DNA from 2 places in the Cohnella suwonensis genome. Region 2 is predicted to be linked to the other one. Evidence: a T-box and tRNA genes for the amino acid it is inferred to sense, from the RefSeq annotation. Region 2 holds a T-box; the other holds one or more tRNA genes.
The links. A T-box is a leader RNA that pairs with one kind of tRNA and senses whether it is charged. The one in region 2 lies ahead of leuS (leucine--tRNA ligase), so its partner is inferred to be a tRNA-Leu.
Positions count from the first base shown of each region.

Region 1: it has a tRNA-Leu gene. The T-box ahead of leuS (leucine--tRNA ligase) is inferred to sense a tRNA for this amino acid. The anticodon was not compared.

Region 1 is NZ_JBHSMH010000049.1:56,138-67,766, reverse strand. Features, by position in the region: gene ACFPPD_RS15175 (ABC transporter substrate-binding protein) at 1-208, opposite strand, end outside; gene ACFPPD_RS15170 (carbohydrate ABC transporter permease) at 274-1,158, opposite strand; gene ACFPPD_RS15165 (ABC transporter permease) at 1,180-2,112, opposite strand; gene ACFPPD_RS15160 (response regulator transcription factor) at 2,286-3,899, opposite strand; gene ACFPPD_RS15155 (sensor histidine kinase) at 3,910-5,637, opposite strand; tRNA gene ACFPPD_RS15150 (tRNA-Leu) at 6,141-6,227, opposite strand; gene ACFPPD_RS15145 (hypothetical protein) at 6,339-6,557, opposite strand; gene ACFPPD_RS15140 (hypothetical protein) at 6,664-6,999, opposite strand; gene ACFPPD_RS15135 (xanthine phosphoribosyltransferase) at 7,081-7,656, opposite strand; gene ACFPPD_RS15130 (hypothetical protein) at 7,919-8,671, shown strand; gene ACFPPD_RS15125 (ABC transporter substrate-binding protein) at 8,801-10,258, opposite strand; gene ACFPPD_RS15120 (carbohydrate ABC transporter permease) at 10,370-11,248, opposite strand; gene ACFPPD_RS15115 (carbohydrate ABC transporter permease) at 11,245-11,629, opposite strand, start outside.
Region 2 is NZ_JBHSMH010000111.1:21,754-33,382, forward strand. Features, by position in the region: gene ACFPPD_RS23410 (ComEC/Rec2 family competence protein) at 1-716, opposite strand, end outside; gene ACFPPD_RS23415 (deoxycytidylate deaminase) at 879-1,397, opposite strand; gene ACFPPD_RS23420 (homocysteine synthase) at 1,431-2,717, opposite strand; gene ACFPPD_RS23425 (ComEA family DNA-binding protein) at 2,803-3,366, opposite strand; gene comER (late competence protein ComER) at 3,478-4,311, shown strand; gene ACFPPD_RS23435 (hypothetical protein) at 4,556-5,230, opposite strand; gene leuS (leucine--tRNA ligase) at 5,381-7,822, opposite strand; T-box leader at 7,907-8,154, opposite strand; gene ACFPPD_RS23445 (class I SAM-dependent DNA methyltransferase) at 8,320-9,114, opposite strand; gene ACFPPD_RS23450 (CvfB family protein) at 9,152-10,078, opposite strand; gene rsfS (ribosome silencing factor) at 10,075-10,419, opposite strand; gene yqeK (bis(5'-nucleosyl)-tetraphosphatase (symmetrical) YqeK) at 10,458-11,027, opposite strand; gene ACFPPD_RS23465 (nicotinate-nucleotide adenylyltransferase) at 11,017-11,604, opposite strand; gene yhbY (ribosome assembly RNA-binding protein YhbY) at 11,629-11,629, opposite strand, start outside.

The sequences.
Region 1 (11,629 bases), on a different contig from region 2:
TATTTCCGATTGCCAGAAATGCAACGAATAGCTCGAGCTCTTTGTCGTTGTTCGCGGCGCCCGAAGCGGTTGAAGCAGCTTCGCTGCCGCTTGGCTTCTCGGTAGAGTTGCCTTTCGCGTCGTTCGAATTACCGCAAGCGGAAAGCAACGTAGACAATACAAGCACGACGGAGAGCAGAAGCATTACGGCCTTAGAATTGCTTGGCATGTGTGTTCCCCCTAAATAATGTTTGTTCTTATTCTATACCAACCGGACGGAAGTCCAGATATGGCCTAACCTTTGACGGCCCCGATCGTGAGCCCTTTGACAAAGTATTTCTGGAAGAACGGATAAATACAGACGAGCGGGACGATACCTACGACAGCCATTGCCATTCGCACGGAGTTCATGGGCAGATTGGCAGCCGTTTGCGAACTGTTGCCCCCCATGTTGTTTTGCTGGAGGAACTGAATGTTGGACAGCATCCGGTTGAGCAGGTTCTGGATGCTGAATAGTCTAGGCTCCGTTACGTAGATCAAACCGTTGAACCAATCGTTCCAATAGTTGATCGTCAGCATAAGGCCGATTGTGGCAAGAATCGGAAGGGACAGCGGAAGCACCATCCGATAGAAGATTTTGAATTCCGATGCTCCGTCGATGTAAGCGGACTCGATGATTTGAACCGGAATCGAGTTGCTGAAGAAAGTCCGGATAAGCAGGATAAAAAATCCGTTAGTGAGCAGTCCGGGAATAATGAGACCCATAAGCGTGTTCTTCATATGGAACACTTCCGTGTAAATCAGGTAAGTCGGCACCAAGCCGCCATTGAACAGAAGCGTGAAAAATACGAGGAAGGAAAGGATGCCGCGCAAAGGCATGTCATGGCGGGACAAGGGATAAGCAAGCAATGCGCTGATCAGCAGCCCGACGAACGTGCCGATGACGGTGATGCTGATCGTAATGCCGTAGGAACTGAACATTGCTCCTCTCTGGGTCCAGAGGTAGGAATAAGCTTCAAGACTGAACTCGCTTGGGAAGAGCGAATATCCGTCCAGGACAATGGCGCTCTCCGACGTAATCGACGACATGAAGAGCAGCAAGAACGGGAACAGACAGGCGACGGTCAGGATTAGAAACACCGCATGGATGGCAGCCTGGTTCATTTGATTGTTTTTCATGGCAGATGACCTCCTATCGGCTTAGAACAAGGCGTTTTCCCGATTGCGGCGACTGACGACGTAGTTGGATAACAGAACGAGGATAAATCCGACCAATGACTGGTATAATCCGGCAGCGGAGGACATTCCGATATCGCCCAGAGTCATAAGACCGCGATAGACGTAAGTATCGATGACATCCGTGGTTGGCTGTAGCGGTCCGGAGTTCAACGGTACTTGATAGAACAAGCCGAAATCGGAATAGAAAATACGGCCGATCGCCAGCAACGTCATGATCGTGATCGTCGGGGCAATTAACGGAATCGTAATGTTGCGGATCTGACGCCACTTGCTCGCGCCGTCGATGGTCGCGGCCTCGTAATATTCGTTATCGATCCCGATAATCGCGGCGAGGAAGATCACGCACAAATAACCGGTATATTTCCAAGTTTGCACGAGCGTCAAAATGTAAGGCCAGAACTTCGGTTCAAAATACCACGAGATCGGCTCCATTCTAAACATGGGAAGTACGTTCTTGTTGATGAAGCCGCTCTCCGAGCTCAGCATCGAGAGGACCAGGTAACCTACGATAACCATGGAAATCAAGAATGGCAGAAGAATGATGCTTTGATAAAAACGGGCCGCGAACTTTTTCTTCACTTCATTAAGCAGAATCGCGATCCCAATGGCCGCTACCGTATTGATGACGATGAACGATCCGTTATAGAGCAAGGTGTTTCGGGTTATGGTGAAGGCGTCCGCCGTCTTGAACAAATACTCGAAATTCTTGAATCCGATCCAATCGCTGCCGAGAATTCCTTTGGCGTAATTGATATCCTTGAACGCAATGATTACGCCGAACATCGGCATGTAATTATTCATGATCAGATAAGCCATTCCCGGCAATACCATTAGAAACAATGCCCGGTATCGCTTCAGCTTTTTTAATGTGCCCTGCCATCCTGTCCGAGTCATGGGTTGTTCCCTTCTTTCCTAGCGGATATAGGTTCATTGTAAGGGATGGGGGTCTTGGGCGCTTACCACTAAAACGACTTCCGACTTGCGATATTCCGACTTCGTCTACGTGATGGAATATAAAAAGCCAATCCGGATAACGCCGAATTGGCTCCGAATTGGCTGATTCACGATTAGGCATGAGTTCGTCTTCGATAGTCGATAGGATTAAAGCCGGTTGACTTCTTGAACAAGGTGGAAAAGTAAGAAAGATTGGAATAACCGGAAGCGACGGCTATATCGCTAACGGATTGGTTGGTGTTCGCAAGCAGATGTTTGGCATACTCGATTCGTCTCGTCTGAAGATAGTCCGAGATGGACATTCCCGTTTCTTTCTTGAATACCCGCGAAAGATAGTCCGGATTCAGGAATACATGATTCGCGATTTCTTCGCGCGTGAGGTCCTGCTTGCCGATCTGTTCGGAGATGAACCGTTTGATTCTCTCCACGACGGACATGTTCTCTTCCGTAGAATGGATATGGTTCATCGCCACTTCTAGCACGTATCCCACCCATTCCTGCAGCGTATCGACGGATCTAAGCACAGACTTGGGCTTATCGGTCAGCAGATTGTGCGCGAACACATGGTTAGCCTGCAAGCCTTTGGATTGCAAGACGAAGAATATCATTTGCAGAAAATCCTGATAAAAGGTATGAACCGTTTGCGAATCGACGATCCCTTCCTTTTCCTTCCACGAATCTAAATAACACGTCACCTGTTTCGCCAGCTTCTCGCGGGCACCTTGCTTCATCCACTCCGCCCAATCGCCGAAAGCGGCCGGCTTAACCGGGGAAGCGTACTTATTGAAGTCGCCTAACGTAAACACTCGGTTGATCTTGGTCACATTGTTCTCATCGAGACGCTGAAGGGAACGCAGCATCCCGACCATCTCGTGAAGCTGCACAGGATTGCCGAGATAGCAGCAGATGTCGCAATAAAAATACTGGTTGCAGCTCCGAATGAAGGAATCGCATCCTCTCTTGAGCTCGGATTGTTCATCCTTGTCGAGCGGATGATCAAGGGGCAATACGGTAAGCAAGGAGCCGTTCTGAACCGGAATGACCGCGGCGCCGGACATTTGCTTTAAGCTTTCCTCGAATGCATTGCGAAGGGCATATTCCATAATGCGCTCGTCCCGGTCGGACAACTCCTTATACCATCTTTGAACGCGCGTGTAGATCGGCAGAAAACGAGTCGTCTCAGGATAAGAAAGCCCGGCCTTCCGCATATGCTCGCGGATCGGCTCCGGGGCGGAAGGAATTTTCTGCTCGATAAGGTCCTGCCAGAACCGCTCGGCTACGACCGGCTTATGCGATTCCCACAGTTTGCGGTAATGATGGTGAGTGTCCTCGAAGGAACGAAGCTCGCTTTCCTTTTTCATTTTGTCCAGAGCCTTCTCGATTACGGTCTCGAGCTCCGAGTAGTCCACCGGCTTGAGCAGATAATCGAAGCTGTTCAATTGGATAGCCTGCTTCGCGAAGCTGAAATCCGAATGGCAAGTGAGGAAAATCGTTTCCGTCTGTGGATAATGCTCCTTAGCCCAAGCCGCCAATTCCAATCCCGTCCCTTGAGGCATTTCGATATCGCACACCATCAGATGAACCGGATGGCACTCGAATATCTCCTGGGCCTGCTTCAAGCTATGCGCCGTATGGACGGCATCGATATTCAGGCGCTCCCATTGGACGCCTGCCTGCAATCCTCTCACCGCATGGACTTCATCATCGACGATCAACGCTTGATACATTCTCGTCACCTCACGTTAAAGGTAGACGAATCCGAACGACCGCGCCTTGGCCGGATTCGTTGAAGAACTCGATGGTCGCCCGATTTTCATACAGCAAACGCAGTCTACGCCTCGCGTTCCATATTCCGATCTGCTCGCCGTTCTCGTTGGCATACTCCGCATCCGATTCCAACCTCTGCAAGACCTCTTCCGGATAACCGGGACCCGTATCGCGAATATAAATGACGATATAGGATGAACTCCCCGATTTCTCCGTGCCTACTTCGACCGTAATCCGGATCCGTTCGTCCATGTTCACGGCGTATTTTATCGCATTTTCCACCATCGTCTGAACGATGAGAGGGGGCACCTCCGTATCCAGCAACTCCTCGGGCTGTTCGACGCGGTATTGGAATATATCCGGGAAACGAAGCTGCTGAATCCTCAAATAATTCGATGTGTGGTCTAATTCGTCCCGAAGCGGAATGAAATAGGAATTACTGCGGAACATGAACCGGAAATAGTTAACCAGACACTTGGTCATTTCCTGAATGATGGCGAAATCCTTGACGGTAGCCAAATTGTATATGATATTAAGCGAATTCAGGAAAAAATGCGGATTGATCTGCAGCTGCAGACGCCTTAACTCCGCACGCTGGTGATTCAGCTTTTCCTCGTATACGTTAATTTTCAGATCATGGATTTCAGCGATCATGCGATTAAACGTTTCGTTCACGATCTCGAACTCCGTCGAAGTCCGGGTCTGCTCCAGTCTGGAGTACCAATTGCCATCCCGCAGCCTGCGCATCGCGACGACGATCCGCTTGACGGGGTTCAGGAATACCATCCTCATCATAAAGACAAATAGGAGTAGAAATATTACGGCCGCGATCGATACGATGGAAGAAATTCGCTGCAGAAAAGGTAACCTCTCCAGAATCGTGCTGTCGGGAACCACGGCGACCAGATTAAAGTCGCCTTTGGCGGAAGGCTCGCCCATGACAAGATAAGGATTGTTTCCGTTACCCGAGATCGAGTAAGATTCCGCCGGGAAATTCAGATCGATTTTATGGTCCCGAATCAGATCCGAATGGCTGATCGGCTCGAATTTGTCCGTCGTAAGCAGCGCCGCGCCGGATTTTCCGAGATCGATCAGGTTGAGCGGCACCATCAAATTTTTGCTATTGAGCCATGCTCCTAAATAAACATTGCCCGTTTTGATCAGATGAAATACATAGTAATCGCTGTCGCCGTGCCAGACGTGCCATCGCGAGTAATCGATCGTATTCTTATGCTGTTCGATCATTTGCAGCATTTCTTGCCTGACTCCCTCGCGGGATTGGTAGGTGTCTAACGAACTGTAAGTGAGCATGATATCGTGATTAGGCTCGGAGTATACGAAGAACGAGTCGAGTATCGGATAATAACCCGCCTCGTCTCTCAGCTTATAGAATAACCCGATCTTCGCCAGATTGTACCTATCTTCGTCCAATGATCTTGGGAATTCCAAATCGAGCAAGTCCAGATCGCTTTCCGACTTATGGGTCAAATACTTGTCGATCTCTTGCAATTTCTGATCGATCTGGCCCATATACAGACTGAGCATATTTTTGTTCGATTGCGCGACTTGGTTACGAACGACCTTCGCGGAATAGTAATTGTTGATAATCAGAACGGTGACGAGCGGCACGAAGATGACGAATACGGCGGCAAAAAACTTGAAGCGAAGAGAGTTTATAAAGGGTTTGATCCTGCGCATTCCGATATCGTTCTCCCTTCGCCGATAGTATTCAAGAATTATATCACAAGCGGTAAATCATTCGCGGATGGAGGATAATTCCTTGTGAATCGCCTCGTACTTCTCTTGCGAGATCATGCTCCCCATGAGTGGCGCAAGTACCCCTGATTATATTGTACTGAATCCAATTGAGTTATCGCTTTCAATATTAAGACCTTCTCTTTCGTTATTCCGACGATATAGAACTCTACTACCGTGGCGGTTGATAAGAAAAAACGCCTTCGGAGTCCTCTGGGCGTTGAAGGCGTTTTGTCGAAACGCTCCCTCGCTCGCATTTCGAACTTCTTAACGGAAGCTAGAGATCTTATTCGCCGAAAATCACCTTTGTTGGCGCGCTAACGGAATGGAGCGACCTTATTGGGCTCATATTTCGGGATATGACTTCCTGCCGATCACCTATCGCCAACCGTGAACATAAAAAGAAAAGAAGCCTTGCTTAGCAAGGCTTCCTGGGTTTGTAAGTATGGTGCGGTCGAGAGGACTCGAACCTCCACGGCTGTTACACCACTAGAACCTGAATCTAGCGCGTCTGCCAATTCCGCCACGACCGCATACTCCTTGCCGCTCAGTGAGAATCAAAGCGCGACAACGAAATATATCATATCATCTCGGACAACCATCGTCAACAATAATATTAGTAAAATGTTCGGCAACGTCCGACGCTACTCCGGCTGCTGCCACCGTCTCTCTTCGGTCACCGGTTGCATGTCGTAGCTCCTTTTGATTTTGACGACTTTGCGATTTTGCCTGCGGATGAGCACGTACTCGTCGTCCCACGCGACGACGATGCCCATGACATCGTTCAGCTCGAGCGCGTCCCGAACGATTCTGACTTTCGTGCCGTCTTGCCGGTAGCGGTCCAATTGTTCTTCCTTAATCACCATAGGAGACTCGTCCTCCTTCCTTCAAGGAGAAACCCGCCGGACGGTCGTCCATGCGGGTTCCTTCTCGTTCGCTTATAGGTATTGCGCATGCAAGGCGGAAACGTTAGCCGACGTGCTCTCTCGTATCGTTCGTCTCGTACCAGTAATCCAGTACCTTGCTGGACATGACTCTGTTGTTCACGTACTCCGATTGATGGGTCGCGAATCGTTCCGTCCATGGAATGCCGAGCTCTTCGCACAGCTTAACGATCGTCAGCAATTCGGACCATGCGACGTAGCGTTTATACCAGAAAAATTGCGGATGCTCGATCATATAAGGGTATAGGTCGTCGAACTCCGTATGCTTGCTATCGATCGTACGCTCGAAATGGACTTTCGCCTGTTCCAGCTTGTTCAGTAAGAAATCCTGGGACCATTGCTCCCGGTTACTGTTTTCCATCTGCCGTTCGCCTCCCCATATGCAGATTAAATACTATTATACGATATGAAAAAGCGATTGGGAAAGGATATGCGCGGTTTTCTACTCGTCCGCGAACGTGATCGTGTTGTCGTCCAGCGATTGGATCCGCACGAGCGTCTCTACCCGGTAACCCAGATCGCGAAGCGTACGCCCGCCCGCCTGGAACGATTTCTCCAGCACGATGCCGATGCCCTTCAGCTTGGCGCCGGATTGTTCGATGATCCGGATCAAGCCGCGCGCGGCGTCGCCGTTGGCGATGATATCGTCGATGAACAGGACAGAGTCGTCCGCGCTGAGCAAGTGGCGGGAGACGATCAAATCCGTCACGATGCCTTTCGTGAAAGACGGTACCCGTTCGCAATAAGCGTCGGGCTCCCCGAGAAGCGTCTTCTTCCTGCGGGCGAACACGAGAGGCACGCCCAGCACGAGCGCCGTCGCGAACGCGACGGGAATGCCGGACGATTCCACCGTGATTACTTTCGTGATGTTCTCTCCCGAGAATCTCGCGGCGAATTCCTTGCCCATTTCCATCGTCAATTGCGGATCCACGCCGTGGTTGAGGAGAGAATCCAACTTCAACACCCCGGCGTTGATGACGCTCGCTTCCTTCAATATGCGTTCTTTCAGGATGTCCATGATATCCCCTCCACCCGAATTCTTTTCCGTTTAACGTACCATATCCTTTTCGCTCGCGCAACATCGGGGTTAGTTGGAACCGCTAGCCAATTCGGTCTTATTCGCAAGCCCGTTTCATGACTTTAGTCCCGCGATTTCCGCGACAAACGACGACCTCGTGCGACAAAAGAAGCATTTCGAGAAAAATCGCTCCGCCGACGAAACTTTTCCATGATTTGTCATGTCTTAATACATATAATGAATACATGGAGGAGGGGTGGACATGACAAATCACGCGGCGATTCGACTGAAACTCGGCGCCGTCCTGCTGCTGTCCGCCGCTCTAGTATCGTGTAGCGCCACGCCTCCCGATGCCGTCTCTTCTATACCGCCGACGAACCTGGAGACGGCGGTCCACACGGATATGCCAATCGCCGGACCCGCCGACGGCGATGCCGCGCCCGACCGATTCGGGGATCCCGCTCCTTTGTCCTCGGCGCCGGAAGCTAGCCCGGATCCGTCCGCTCCGGCCGGCGGCCAAGCGGGAACGTCCGACGAAGAAGAAAGCGATCCGTCGGACGCCGCAGAAGCTTCCAAGCTCGACTCGCCCCCGCCGAAGGCCGATTCGGCGAAGGAGTCAACGTATAATCCGAAAGCGCCTTCGCTCGCGAACGTCAAGCTCGGCGATTCGGACAAAACGATCGTCAAGAAATACGGTTTGCCGATCGAGACTTATCCGCTGCCCGGCGACGACCGCACGATCGTCATCTGGGAATACGATGGCCTGTCGGTCGGCTTCGACGAAGCGTTCGCCGTCGTTTACGTCGAAGTGTATGCGGAGACGGCGAAGACGAACATTCGCGGACTGAAGCTCGGCATGGACGGCGCCGACGCCGCCAAGCTGCTCGGCATCCCGATAGACGGCATGACGAACGTGCTGACGGCCAAAGTCGCCGGAGGCTGGATGAAGATCGACCTGGACCCGGATTCCCGCGCCGTGCTCACGATCCGGCTGCTGACACCGGAAGGCCGGTAAGAACGAATAGAGGCTAAATCAGTTTTAATATGAAAAAGCGATGATGCAGAGTATTCATTCTGCATCATCGCTTTTCGATTTTGGTCAATCGTCGAGGCTGCCCAAGGTCACGGCAGCCCCTTTCCTTTTCTATTCGATTTTCACCTTCGAAAGGACCTCGTTGTCGAACTTCTGTGCGGCAGCGTCAAGCAGTTCTTTAACGTTGGCGTTCTTATCGGTGAACACCTCTTGCATGACATTCGTGATAGCCGCGTAATAATCTTGGCCGTTATAGGCCGGCTCGGGAGCGCCCTTCGCCAGCTCCGACACCCGCGGATCGTATTTGTATACGACCTCGGGGAACTCTCCATATACCGCCTGCACCTTCATGCCGTAATCGGAATCCGACTTCCAATATTCGGCGACTTTCGGGAGCTTCACTTGACCCTTGGACTTTCTGCTCGCAAGGTCCGTTCGCAGCGCTTCCAGTCCGCTGTCTCCGAACAGATCGTTCGTTACGAAGTTAAAGGCCGCTCGCTGCACTTCAGGCGTTTCCTGAGGATTGATAATGGTGTAGTTGCCTCCCAATACGCCAACATGTTCCCCGCCCTTTTCCATCGAAGGCATCGGCATGAGAATAATATCATCCTTGTTCATCCCGCCGTTATTCACGGCATCCTCGACGGTATTACCCAGGACGATAGCCGCGCGGCCTTGTTTGAAGAGGTTATACGTATCGCCATAGTTCAGCGCCCAATTTTGCGGCATCGCCTTTGCTTCCCATCTTAACTTCTTCAAGAATTCCATTGCTTTAACCCCAGCTTCCGAATTGAACGCCGACTTCACTTTGCCGTCCGCAATGGTTTCAGCTTCGCCGCTTGCTTGATACAGGAAGTTGGTCCAATTCCAGCCGCCCTCGTTGCCTTTGGCCATAATGGCGAAGCCCGCGATACCTTTCGCCGGGTCTGCGGTCGCTTTAGCCGCTTCATAGAATTCATCCCATGTCCAGTCCAGCGAAGGAAGAGGAACGTTCTTCGCTTCGAACAGCTTCTTGTTGATCATTACGGTCATGATATAGGCATCGCGCGGGATGGCGTAAAGCTTCCCGTTAAAGGTAAACGGCGCTGTGAGCGTTTCATTGAAATCGGTTGCGTGCTCATAGTTTGCCAAGAATGGCGTCAGGTCCGTGGCCCATCCCTTCTCGAGCAGCGTCTTGCCTTCCGTCGCGAAAGTAGAATAGAAGGATGGCGCCTGCTTCGCAGCCATTTTGATGCCGATTTCATTGGGCGCGTACTGCCAATCGTTCTTCTTAATCGTTACATTCGGATATTTCTCGGTGAAACGTTTGATTGCCTCATCGGTAATCGTAATGGCCACGGTATTATCGGATTTAGGGTATTGGACGGTCATCGTAACCGGCTTGCTCTGATCCGATTCCGTCGCTTTCTCCGTACTCTCGCTCTGCGCGCTGTTCTCTGCGGAGCTGCTCGCTTTCGCGGGCGAATGGCTTGAGCCGTCCGTTTGATTGTTTTTCCCTCCGCAGGCTGTTACGAATGCCATCAGTGCGACGAGAAGCATGATTCCGAGTTTTCTGCCATAAAGCTTCATTGAATTTTCCCCTTTCTTTATAACGAAAATTGATTTGCAAAAATATCATACTTTGGATATGTTTTGTAATCGATGACGGATTCTCGGATTGTGGTGACGAATTCACCTCGGTTATCCCTTGACCCCCGACAGATTCAGGCCGGCCATAATATTTTTCTGGAAGAGTAGGAAAAAAACCAGAGGCGGCAGCATTACGGCGGTCAGCACGCTGAATTTGACATTAAACGGAATGATGCTCGACTGGATGATGTTGCGGTAAACAACGGAGGCGACCGGATATTTCTCCTGTGTCGTTAGAACAAGAGACGGCCAATACCAATCATTCCACGTATGGGTAAAGGCGAAGATAAGCAGCGTCGAAAAGACGGGCAGCGACAGCGGAACCGCGAGCCGAAAGAAGCAGCGTATTTCCGAAGCGCCGTCGATTCGCGCCGCCTCGAACAATTCTTTGTGAATACCGTCGAAGAAGCTTTTTAGCAGCAAGATTTGGAAGGCATTGGCCCCGGCGGGCAACCAGAAAGCCCAATAGGAATCGATAAGGCCCAGGCTCTGCAAATTAAGAAAACTAGGAATCAAGTAAGTCGCGCTCGGAATCAACAGCGTACTCATGAAGAAAAAGGTAAAGCCTTTGCGAAACGGAAGCTTCATCTGAGATAGGCTGAATGCCGCAAACCCCACGACGAGAAGCGGAATCATGGCGTTCCCGGCATAGAGGATCAGCGTGTTCCCGAATGCCCGTCCCAAATCAACGTATTGAAATCCTTCCGCGTAGTTCCTCCACTCCCATTGTTTCGGCAGAAAAGAAGGCGGAAACGTAAAAATCTCTTGTTTGGTCTTGAACGAGGAGAAGATCGTCGTGCCGAACGGATATAACATGGATAAGGCAAGAAACAACAAACCTAGCAGCATAACGCCGTAACCAAGACGAACTGTGGGTTTCTGTAAATCGTACGTCGAAAGGATGCTCCGTTCGCGATCGTTTTTTTTCACGCTTCTTTACTCCTTCCTTGAATGAAATAGAGGATAATCGACAGCGACGTCAGCACAACGAACATGAGTACGCCCATCGCCGACGCTTTGCCGAAGTTGAATCCGACGAACGCTTCGTTAATGATCTGGTACATATAAGTTAACGTCGCATTATTCGGCCCTCCACCGGTTAACGCGTAGTGCGTTTGGAAGCCCTGAGACGTTCCGATCATCTGCAAAATGAACAGGAGCACAAACAGATGTCGGATGCTTGGGATCGTGATATGGCGAATTCGCTGCAGCACGCCCGCCCCGTCAATCTCGGCTGCTTCGTATAAATCCTTCGGAATGCCGACGATGCCGGCCAGATAAATCAGCGCGGCCGTTCCGAACCCTTGCCAA
Region 2 (11,629 bases):
TCGTATTGTTCAGGATCGAGATCGGACCGAAGGCCGACGACGAGTCCCTTCATATAGCCGGCGTCTCCGCCGGGATATAGCCCGTCCATGACGGCGCCGATCCGGTCGCGGAAGTCGTCAAGCAGGCGCCCCGGCCGATACCGCCAAGCAATATCCGATCCCGTCACGGCGACGGCATCCGCTCCTTTGGCGTTCATCTGTCGCTTGATGCCTTGCCGCATCAAGTAATCCCGGTAATCGAAATCGCCGAAATTCCCCGCCGTTCCCGGTCGCGTCATCGTCCCGCTAACCGATACGACGTCGCCTCTTCGCCAAGCCGACGCGATCTTCTGCTCCTCTTGCTTGGCCAGCTTGACCCGAACGATGACCGTCTCGGATTTAGCGACGCCAGCATTCGATAGCGCCGCCCGCAACCGGAAAGACGCCAGATCCCCGTCTACCTCCGCCGGAGAGAGAATCGTCCCTTTCATGACGATCGTTTCCTTAAGATCGGCTAAGGTAGACCGTCCGCCGCCATCGGCAAGTTGCATCGAGGCGGCGGCGTTCTCGCCGATACCGTCCCGGGCGTCGATCGCCAATCGCTCCCCGAACGCCAATGCCGCCGCGACGCCGCACAGCAAAACCAATCTCGGACTTGCCGAACGAGAGACGGCAAGCCCTGACAGGATCAATAACAAGGCCAATAGGGCAAAGTAGGCTAATGACCCTTGCCACAAAGAAGGCACCGCCGTTCCGGCAATCCAACAGCTCGCGACGGCGACTAACGGTCTCCGGTCTATCGCTTCCGCCTCCTTTCGTTTGCCCTCGAGAACGAAAAAAACCTCTTCCCCGGGCGATTGCCCGGCGAAGAGGTTCTTCCTCTTGCTTGCCGTATGACGTTAAGAGCCGTCTTGGACTTCCGTATCCGCCGGCGGAACGTAGTTGGATAGCTGCCTGAACAGCAGTCCTCTCTGTTCCATGAGCGCCGCGACTTTGCCGTAATCCTTCGGATATGGCCGATAGTACACGATTTCGGATATGCCGCTATTCGCGAGCATGTTCGCGCAGGTCCAGCATGGCTGGTCCGTTACGTACACGACCGATCCTTCCCTGTCGACGCGGTCCGTGAACAAGAGCAGGTTCTGCTCGGCGTGAATCGTCCGGATGCAACGCTGCTTCTTGATCATGCCGCCGTCCTTCGCGCCCGCGGGCGCCGGTTCGAATTCCTCCACCATCATGCATCCGGCCTCGGAACAATCCTGAACCCCCATGGGGGCCCCGTTGTAAGCCGTGCCGAGCAGCTTTTTCCCTTGAACGAGCACCGTGCCGACATGCCTTCTCGGACATCTGGACCTCGTCGACACCATAAAGGCGATATCCATGAAATACGTATCCCAGTCCTTGCGAAGAACCGTCATCTTCCGTTCCCTCCGGTCAGGCCTTAAAGCCGCTTACTGCTGGCTCGCCGCCAGCGCTTGATCCAAGTCTTTCAAAATGTCTTTGATGCCTTCCGTGCCGACCGACAACCGGATCATGCCCGGTTGCACGCCCGCCGCGACTTGTTCATCCTCGCTCAGCTGTTGGTGAGTCGTGCTCGCAGGGTGAATGATCAGCGATTTGGAATCGCCTACGTTCGCGAGGTGCGAGAACAGCTTCACGTTGTTAATGACCTTCTTGCCCGCTTCGACGCCGCCTTTAATACCGAACGTCAAGATCGCGCCTTGGCCGTTAGGCAAGTACCTTTGTCCGAGCTCGTAGGACGGGTGGCTTTCCAACCCGGCGTAGCTGACCCATTCGACGGCGGAGTGGGTTTCCAGGAACTTCGCGACGGCGAGGGCGTTGCTGCTATGTCGCTCCATCCGAAGGTGTAGCGTCTCGAGCCCTTGCAGAAACATGAAGGAGTTGAACGGCGCAAGCGCGGAACCCATGTCGCGCAGCAATTGTACCCGCATTTTGATAATATAGGCAACCGGACCGACCGCATCCGCATAGACGACGCCGTGGTAGCTCGGATCCGGCTCGGTAAGACCCGGGAACTTGCCGCTTGCCTTCCAATCGAACTTGCCTCCGTCGACGACGATGCCGCCGATGGAAGTGCCATGTCCGCCGATGAACTTCGTCGCGGAGTGAAGCACGATATCCGCGCCATGTTCAAGAGGGCGGCACAGCAGAGGCGTCGCGAACGTACTGTCGATGATCAGCGGAATGCCGTTCTCGTGCGCGATCGAGGCAACCGCGGCGATATCTAAAATGTCGCCTTTCGGGTTGCCGATCGTCTCGGCGAACACCGCTTTCGTCTTCGGCGTGATCGCCGCGCGGAAGTTCTCCGGATTCGACGGATCGACGAACTTCACGTTGATGCCGAGCTTAGGCAGGGTAATGGCGAACAGGTTGTACGTGCCTCCGTACAGGCTGGCGGAGGACACGATCTCGTCGCCCGCTCCCGCGATGTTAAGAATCGAGTATGTAATAGCCGCTTGTCCGGAACTGACCGCAAGAGCGGCTGCTCCGCCTTCGAGCGCGGCGACCCGCTGCTCGAACACGTCGGACGTCGGATTCATGATGCGGGTATAAATATTGCCGAATTCCTTCAGCGCGAACAAGTTCGCGGCATGATCGGTATCGCGGAAACCGTAGGAAGTCGTTTGGTAAATCGGTACGGCGCGAGACATCGTCGTGGGGTCGATTTGTTGCCCGCCATGGACGGCAAGCGTTTCCAAGGAATACTCGTTACTCATGCAAGGAACCTCCCGATATAGGAAAATAATAGCTACCAACCTATTCTCTCATATTTGAAGTCATAATCATAGTAGTTTAGTCGGATTATTCGACCGTTACTCGTTGCGCGACTTTCTCGTATATTTTCGGACCTATGCCTTTTATGTCACGTAACTCCTCGACGTTTCGGAATTCTCCTCTCTTCTCGCGATAGTCTATGATGGCTTTCGCTTTGGAGGGTCCGATACCCGGCAAGCTTTCCAGTTGCGCTTGAGACGCCGCGTTCAAGTTCAGCAAGCCGGTACCGTTGTCCGCGCTTGCCGGCGGCGCTTGGCCGGTCGCCGACGGTTGAGCGGTAGTCGAAGGGGGCTCTTCCCGAGGCTGCCCGGAGGGGACGGTTGCGTTCGGTTGCTTGCTTGCGGCAGGGCTCGCTTTCGATGCCTCTCGGGAAGGGGCAGACGCGTCCGTGTCGCGCGAATAAAGCGATCTGCCCTCCTCGGGCGAAGATAAGGCGTCAAGCGCGTTCGCCAGCTCGCCGTTCGCGGGTTTCCAACCCGGAACGTCCGTACGGGATTGGCCTTTTATGTATGCATACACAAGCAAACCGAGCGCGAGCAGCATAATGAATAGAGAAATAAACCGGCTCGGATGCATCGTTCTTTCTTTCATCGCGTCGAATCGACTCCTTTTAGATGGATTCAATTGTAAAAATGCGTCATGACAGCCAAGCTTTCGTACATACAATGGGTGTAAGTAATACGCCTTCGGGAGGGACAAAGGATGAAGATCGGCTTTATCGGCGCCGGCAGTATGGGAAGCCTGTTAGTGGGAGCGTTCGTTCGCGCGGGCGCCCTGCGGCCCGACCAGATCACCGTTAGCTCCCGCACTTCCAGCAAGGCGAGTCTTCTCGCGGATCAATTTCCCGGCCTGCGAGCCGCCCTGTCCAACGTCGAGGCGGCCCAAGGAGCCGATTATTTGTTTTTGTGCGTGAAACCGATGGACTTCCGAAGGGTGCTCGACGAAATCTCTAGCGTCTTGAAACCCGAACAAATCGTCATATCCATTACGAGCCCGGTCCGCATCTCCTCATTGGAAGAGCTGTTACCGTGCAAAGTGGCCAAAATCGTCCCGAGCGTCGTGAACGCGATCGGCAGCGGCGCTTCCTTGTTCATGTGGGGCACCCGTCTGTCGGAGACAGATAAATCCGCGTTATGGCAGCTGTTCTCCTCGATCAGCCGACCGATCGTCATCCAAGAGGAAGAAGTACGCGTGGCCTCCGACCTGTCCAGCTGCGGACCGGCTTTCATGGCCTACCTTCTCGAGCAATTCATCGACGCCAGCGTCATGTCGACGGGCATCGAACGGGAAACCGCATCCGCTCTGGCTTGCGAAATGATGCTCGGCACCGCCAGGCTCATGCTCGAGCTCCCCTGTTCTCCCGGCGAGCTCCAAGCGAAAGTGTCCGTACCCGGCGGCATCACCGCCGCGGCGCTCGAATCGCTGCGCAAGTCGACCCGCGGCGCGTTCCTCCAAGTTCTGTACACGACCCACGAGAAATTCGCCGAAGACCTCGACCGGGTCGACTCCTCACTATTTCCGAGGGAGCGGACTTAGGGGGACGGAACTTTTGTACTAAAGGCGGTCTCTGGCCGCCTCTTTGTTGTTTAATTCGGTTTCACCTGACTACAGACTCACAACCTCCCCACTCCCTCCTCGCAATATGGTTTCACCTGACTACAGCCTAACAACCTCCCCACTCCCTCCTCGCAATTCGGTTTCACCTGACTACAGACTCACAACAACCCCGCTCCCTCCTCGCAATTCGGTTTCACCTGACTACAGACTCCCACCTCCAAAACTAACTTCTTTGAAGTAACAATTCCTTTGCGACCGGCGTCACTTCGAAAGAATGAAGTCTGTTCTTTCCGCTTCCCAGCGAAACAATGAGTTTCTTATCGAGAAGTTGCGATGTCACCCGCTTCGCCAAGTCGTATTTGCAACCTAAGCAGTATTTCACGTCATCGAGCTTAAATGGACGTCGTAAACGAACTGCATACCGAACCACCTCCCGCTCGTACACGGATAGCTCCTCCATGAACCGGCTGCCGCGAATGCTCATGCGTTGTCCGACGATCTCGTAGAACGCGCGCCTGCACATGTCGGGCTGCTTGTCCAATTGGTCGCGGCTGAATGGATAATACGTCATCCACCCTAGCGCGACCGAGCGTATTTTCGTCTTCTCGAAGTCGAAGCGGTCCCTCGTGATCAACTCGGCGTGCGTGACGAAACCGTCCGATTCGAAGGCGATCGCTATCGGCTCGTAGTAGACGTCGATGTACATCTTCGCGCCATTCGAACCCACCATTTCGTGCTCCAGCACGATCCCTTCGAACGACTGTAAAGCCGGCCATATGACGACCTCTAGCAACTTTTTCGTGCCTTCGCGATTTTTGTTTAACATCGCCAAACGCTGCCCGGAAGCATTTCGCAACTGCTCCTCTATCAATATCGCATACGCCTTTTCGAACGACATCTCATCCCCTCTTCCAAGTTCAAAATGAAAACAAAAAGCCGCCAATCCCCGCAAAGGGGATTAGCGGCGTGTGCTTCACGCGCATGGTGGGTGTGTATAAGATTCTTGATAGTAACTACGCTAGTGATGCCAGTTATTCCGATGTCCCGATCAGTTCGCGACAATGTTGACGAGCTTGCCTTTGACGGCGATCACTTTGCGCACCGTTTTGCCGGCGAGCAGTTCCTTGACCTTCTCCGACTCGTTCGCCAGCGCTTGCATGCCCGCTTCGTCGAGATCGGCCGGAACGTTCAGGCGATCGGCGATTTTGCCGTTCACTTGAACGACGATTTCCACTTCGGAATCGACCGTCAGCGCGACGTCGAACGCGGGCCAAACGGCGTATGACAGCGAACCGGCCTCATTGCCGAGCTTTTCCCACAGCTCTTCCGCGATATGCGGCGCGAGCGGCGAAATCATCTGCACGAAATCGCTCATCGCTTGCTTCGGCAACGTTTCCGTCTTGTACGCTTCGTTAACGAAAATCATCAATTGGCTGATCGAAGTATTGAAGCGCAAGCCCTCGTAGTCGTCGCCGACTTTCTTGAGGCTCTTGTGCCAAGTGCGGCGGAATGCTTCGTCTCCGGGTACGTCCTGGATTTTGGCGTTCAATTCGCCGGTCTCCTCGTTCACGAAAAGCCTCCATACGCGGGCCAGGAACTTGAACACGCCTTCGACGCCGTTCGTGTTCCAAGGCTTCGTCGCTTCCAACGGCCCCATGAACATCTCGTACAAGCGTAACGTATCCGCGCCGAACTCGCCGACGATATCGTCCGGGTTGATGACGTTGCCGCGGGATTTGGACATTTTCTCGTTGTTCGTGCCAAGAATCATGCCTTGGTTCACGAGCTTGTGGAACGGCTCCTTCGTGTTCACGACGCCGATGTCGTACAGCACCTTATGCCAGAACCGCGCGTACAGCAAGTGCAATACCGCATGCTCCGCGCCGCCGATGTACAAGTCGACCGGCAACCATTCCTTCTGCTTCTCCGGCGAGCAGATCGCGTCCGCGTTCTTCGGATCGATGAAGCGCAAGTAGTACCAGCAGCTGCCGGCCCATTGCGGCATCGTGTTCGTCTCGCGGCGCGCTTTTTTGCCGTTGCGCGGATCGACGACGTTCACCCATTCCGTCACGTTCGCCAGCGGAGATTCGCCGGTGCCGGAAGGCTGGATCGCGTCCACGTCCGGCAGCAGAAGCGGAAGATCCTCTTCGGCGACCGTGTCCATCGTGCCGTCCTCGTAATGAAGCACCGGAATCGGCTCGCCCCAGTAACGTTGGCGGCTGAACAGCCAGTCGCGCAGACGGTAAGTCACTTTGCCTTTGCCCTTGCCGATCTTCTCGAGGCGCTCGATCATCGCGGCGATCGCTTCCTTCGTGCCGAGGCCGTTCAGGAAGTCCGAGTTGACCAGCTTGCCGTCGCCCGTATAAGCGGCCGCTTCGACGTCGCCGCCCTCGACGACCTCCAAGATCGGCAGTCCGAATTTCTTCGCGAACTCCCAGTCGCGCTCGTCGTGGCCAGGTACGGCCATGATGGCGCCCGTGCCGTAACCGCCGAGCACGTAATCGGCGATCCATATCGGCACCTTCTTGCCGTTCACCGGGTTGATCGCGTATGCTCCCGTGAACACGCCGCTCTTATCCTTCGCGAGGTCGGTGCGCTCCAGGTCGCTCTTGCGCGCGGCTTGCTCGACGTAAGCTTCGACCGCCGCCCGCTGCTCCGCGGAAGCGATCGCGCCGACGAGCTCGTGCTCGGGCGCCAGAACGCAATACGTCGCGCCGAACAGCGTATCGGGACGCGTCGTGAACACCTTCAGCGCGGCGTCGTGGCCGTCGATCGCGAACGCGACTTCGGCTCCGGACGATTTGCCGATCCAGTTGCGCTGCATATCCTTGATGCTTTCCGACCAGTCCAGCTCTTCCAGATCTTCGAGCAGTCTTTCGGCGTACTCGGTAATCTTGAGCATCCATTGGCGCATCGGCTTGCGGATGACCGGATGGCCGCCGCGTTCGCTGAGCCCGTCGATGACTTCCTCGTTCGCGAGCACCGTTCCGAGAGCCGGGCACCAGTTCACGGGCACTTCGGCGACGTAGGCCAAGCCTTTTTTGTACAACTGAATGAAAATCCATTGCGTCCACTTGTAATAGTCCGGGTCCGTCGTGCTGAACTCCCTTTCCCAATCGTACGAGAAGCCGAGCGACTTGATCTGGCGGCGGAAGTTGTCGATGTTCTCGAACGTGATTTCCCGCGGGTGCCGTCCGGTTTGCAACGCATACTGCTCGGCCGGCAAGCCGAAAGCGTCCCATCCCATCGGATGAAGCACGTTAAAGCCTTTCATCCGCTTGTAGCGGCTTACGATATCGGTTGCCGTATAACCTTCCGGATGGCCGACGTGCAAGCCCGCCCCGGACGGATATGGGAACATGTCGAGCGCGTAAAACTTCGGTTTGCCCGCGTCTTCGGTCGTGCGGAACGTCTTGCTCTCGTCCCAAATCTTCTGCCATTTCGGTTCGATCTTCGACGGCTGGTAGCCGTTCGCGTTGTCGTGAGACATGGTCGATAACTCCCTTAAGTTCGATTGTCGCATGCTATCCATCCAGAAAAAACCAACAAAAAAACTCCCGCCGCTAGCGTTATCGCTAGGGACGAGAGTTCGGATTCCCGTGGTACCACCCTAGTTGACGGACGTCCTGCTTGGATCGCCGCCCACTCTAACCCCGTAACGAGAGGTAACGCCCGGCTTGAAGGATGATTCCGCTTGCGCGAAAAATCCGTTCGGCCCGGTAGCTCCGAGGCGAGTTCGTCGTATGCGTCAACCGGCTTGCACCTTCCGCCGGCTCTCTGGGTGACGCCGCAGCGACTACTGCTCCTCTTCTCAGCCAAAGTATGCCATGATTATAGCCATCCGCGCGAACGATGTCAAGTTGCCGCGCAAGCTCTGCCGCGCAAGCTCGCGAGGCGCCGCGAAATAACGGAAATGCCAAAAGGCCGCCATCGAAGTCTCGCGAAGACTTCGATAACGGCCCTTCTATCGCCGGAAACCCGGCTATATTATTTCGGCTTGCGGGCGACGAAGAACAAGCGTTCCGATTCGGCCGTCGGCGCGTCCCACGTAAAGTCGGCAACGCGGTGAAGCAGCTCGAACCCCGTCTCCGCCAATTGCTCCGCGATCCAATCCGGATCGTACGCCCGTTGGACATGGGACTCTTCGAATCTGCTGTACAACGATCCGGTGCCGCTTTCGGACGTAGCCTGCTCTTGGATGAAGAACGTGAGCGAATGTTCGATCTCCGTCCGATCCGGGTCGTAGTCGCACGTCCACAAATACGCGACGTCTCTCTCGTCGTATACGAACGGTTGCTCCTCGGCATACCGCTCCAACTGCTTCGGCGAATGGACGTCGAACAGAAACAATCCGCCCGGCTCCAACCCTTCGTAGGTCGCGCGGATGGCCGCCGTCACGTCCCGCCTCTCCGTCAAGTAGTTCAAGCAGTCGCAGAAACAGATGACCGCGTCCGCCGGCTGGGGCAAATCCCAATCCCTCATATCCTGCTGCAGCCAGCGAATCGTGCCCGGCTCGTCGCGATACCCGCCTCTCGCGGACGGCTCGTCCCACTTGCTTCGGGCGACGGAAAGCATCTCCGAAGAGATGTCGATGCCGAAGACGCCGAAGCCCGAACGGGCGAGCGGAATCGCGAGATTGCCGGTTCCGCAGCCGAGATCGACGATCGTCTTCGGCATGCCGTACCGGTCGAAGCATTTCCTGGCGAAATTCATCCATTCGGAATAAGGCATTTCTTCCATCAAGCGATCGTAGACGGCCGCGAACTGCCGATAGGTACGCATGTCGTTCTCCCCAATTCCCACTCGATCTGAAACGTCGTTACTGCGGCCGATCTCCGGCTTCTTCCGCGCTTCCGGACTCGATCAGACGCGTCCAGTTGCCTTCCTGCCGGATCCGCCCTTCTTTCATCAGCTTGCCGAGCGCTCTCTTGAAAGCGGACTTGCTAAGCTGGAACCGGCGCTGGATATCCTCCGCGCTCGTCTGGTCGGAGTAGGGCATCGCCCCGCCCGGACGTTCCTTCAGGAACGCCAAAATGCGATCGGCGTCTTCCAGCCTGCCGACTTCTTTCGTCGCTTTCACGCTCATGGACACGCGCCCGTCTTCCCTGACTTGCGTCACGCGCGCCTTGAATTTCTGGCCGATTCGGAGCGGATGGGTCATGGACGCGTTGTTCACGTAACCGAGCGCCCCGAAGCCGAGAACGCCTCCGTCGACGAGCGTGAACACGCCGTCCTTGAACACGTCCGTCACCCAGCCTTCGCGCCATTCGTTCATCCAAGAGGTCGGAGCGCGGAAGACGAGCGGAGCGAAATCGTCGATCTTCGCGAGTCTCGCCAGCATGCGCCCTTCTTTGTCCTGCTTCATGACGACGTGAAGCTCGTCGCCGGTTTGCGGCCACGCGTTCTTCCGTTCCGGCGGGAACTGTTTAAGAGGCAACAAAAGTTGCCTGCCGATGCCCATCTCCAAGAAAAAGCCGAAGCTCGGGTGGAAATCGGCGACCGCGAGCCGCGCCATTCCCCCGAGCGTAATGAGAGGCTTCCGCAGCGTCGCGGTCAGCCGTTCCTTGTCGTCGTGGAAGAGAAACACTTCCGCGTCCGAGCCGACCTCCGGACGGGTGCCTACCGCTTCTCCGTAAGGAAGATGCACTTCGGGTCCGTCCCCGTCCCCGAAGCCGAGAAACCATCCGTATGGGGATACTTCCCTGAGCACCCGTAACCGTTGCAAGGTTCCAGCGATCAAATTCATACGATTTCCACTGCCTTCGCGTCGGACCAGAGACGCTCGAGATGGTAAAACTCCCTCTCGTCCTTATGGAAGACGTGAGCGACGACGTCGCCCATGTCCACGAGAACCCAACGCGCCGTATCCGCGCCCTCGAGCCTGACTTTCGCGCCCGCGATTTCCGCGGTTTTGCGAATTTCGGTCGCGATCGAAAGCACTTGCGTATCCGAGTTGCCGTGGCAGATGACGAAATAATCCGCGATCAAGGAAATGCCTTGCAGGTTCAAAGCCACGACGTCGTGCGCTTTCTTTTCTTCCGCCGCGCCGATTACCGTTTTCAACAATTTGTCCGAGTTTAATGCCATGTCTCAGCCTCCGTATTCTCATTAGGTCGATGCTATGTTTAAGCTTGCTTCATTTGCAGGATCAGGTCGTTCCTCGCCGCTACCGTCAACGGGAAAATCCGTTTCCCGCGCTTCACGAGCACTTCGATGGTCGAACCGAACGCCGCGACCAGAGCCTCCTCGAGGCTGCTCTCCGCGAGCATCCGTATGTCGTCGACGCCCGGAAAGTCTCTGCCCGGCTCGATATAGTCCGCCAGACAGACGATTTTGTCCAGCAGCGTCATCCCTTCCCTGCCGGACGTATGGTAGCGGATCGCGTCCAGCACTTCCTCGTCCTCGATGCCGTGCTCGGACGCCACCGCCCAAGCCCCGACGTGGGCATGCCACAGCTCTTTGTCGTAGACGAGCAGTTCCGGGGGCAGTGAGCGTTCCCTGATAATCGTTTCCATGCGATCGGTCGCCCACGCTTTGGAATAGTCGTGCAGCAGGGCGGCCAGCTCGGCTTTCGCGGGATGCCCGCCGTACCGGGCCGCCAGGCCGATCGCCGCGTCGACTACGCCCAACGTATGTTTCCAGCGTTTGTCCGGCATTTGCGCGCGGGTCGCTGCCCTCAGCTTGTCAAGATTCATAAAGGCCATTCCTTTGAATGTATTCGCGAACCGGTTCGGGGAGCATGTAGCGGACGGAGCGTCCTTCCTTCAGCTTGCGCCGGATGTCCGTGGAGGAGATGCCCATCGGCGGCATTCCCGCACGCAGCAACTTCCTGCGGATGAAGGTCGGGAGCGACGAGTCGTCCGAAGGCCGATCCGGCCGTTCCAGCCCTATGAACGAAATGCGTTCCGCCAGCTCGTCGATACGCCGCCAATGGGGCAGATCTTGGATCATATCGGAGCCGACGATCCAATAGAACAGGATGCCGGGATCGCGCTCCTGCAACGCCGAGACGGTCTCGATCGTGTAAGAGGTACCTTCCTTCTTCAGCTCGATGTCCTCCACGCGGAGCGTTCCGTTGCCCGCGATCGCTTCCTCGAGCATCCGGCGCCGGCTTTCGGCGTCCGTGCCGGGCTGCGGCTTGTGGGGAGGCACGAGCGTGGGAATCAGCCACACTTCGTCGAGCTTCGCCGCTTCGCGCGCGGCTTCCGCGGCCATCAGATGGCCGTTGTGGACGGGATCGAAGGTACCGCCGAGCAGACCGATTTTGCGCATGCGTTTCCGCCTTTCCGCTCTAAGT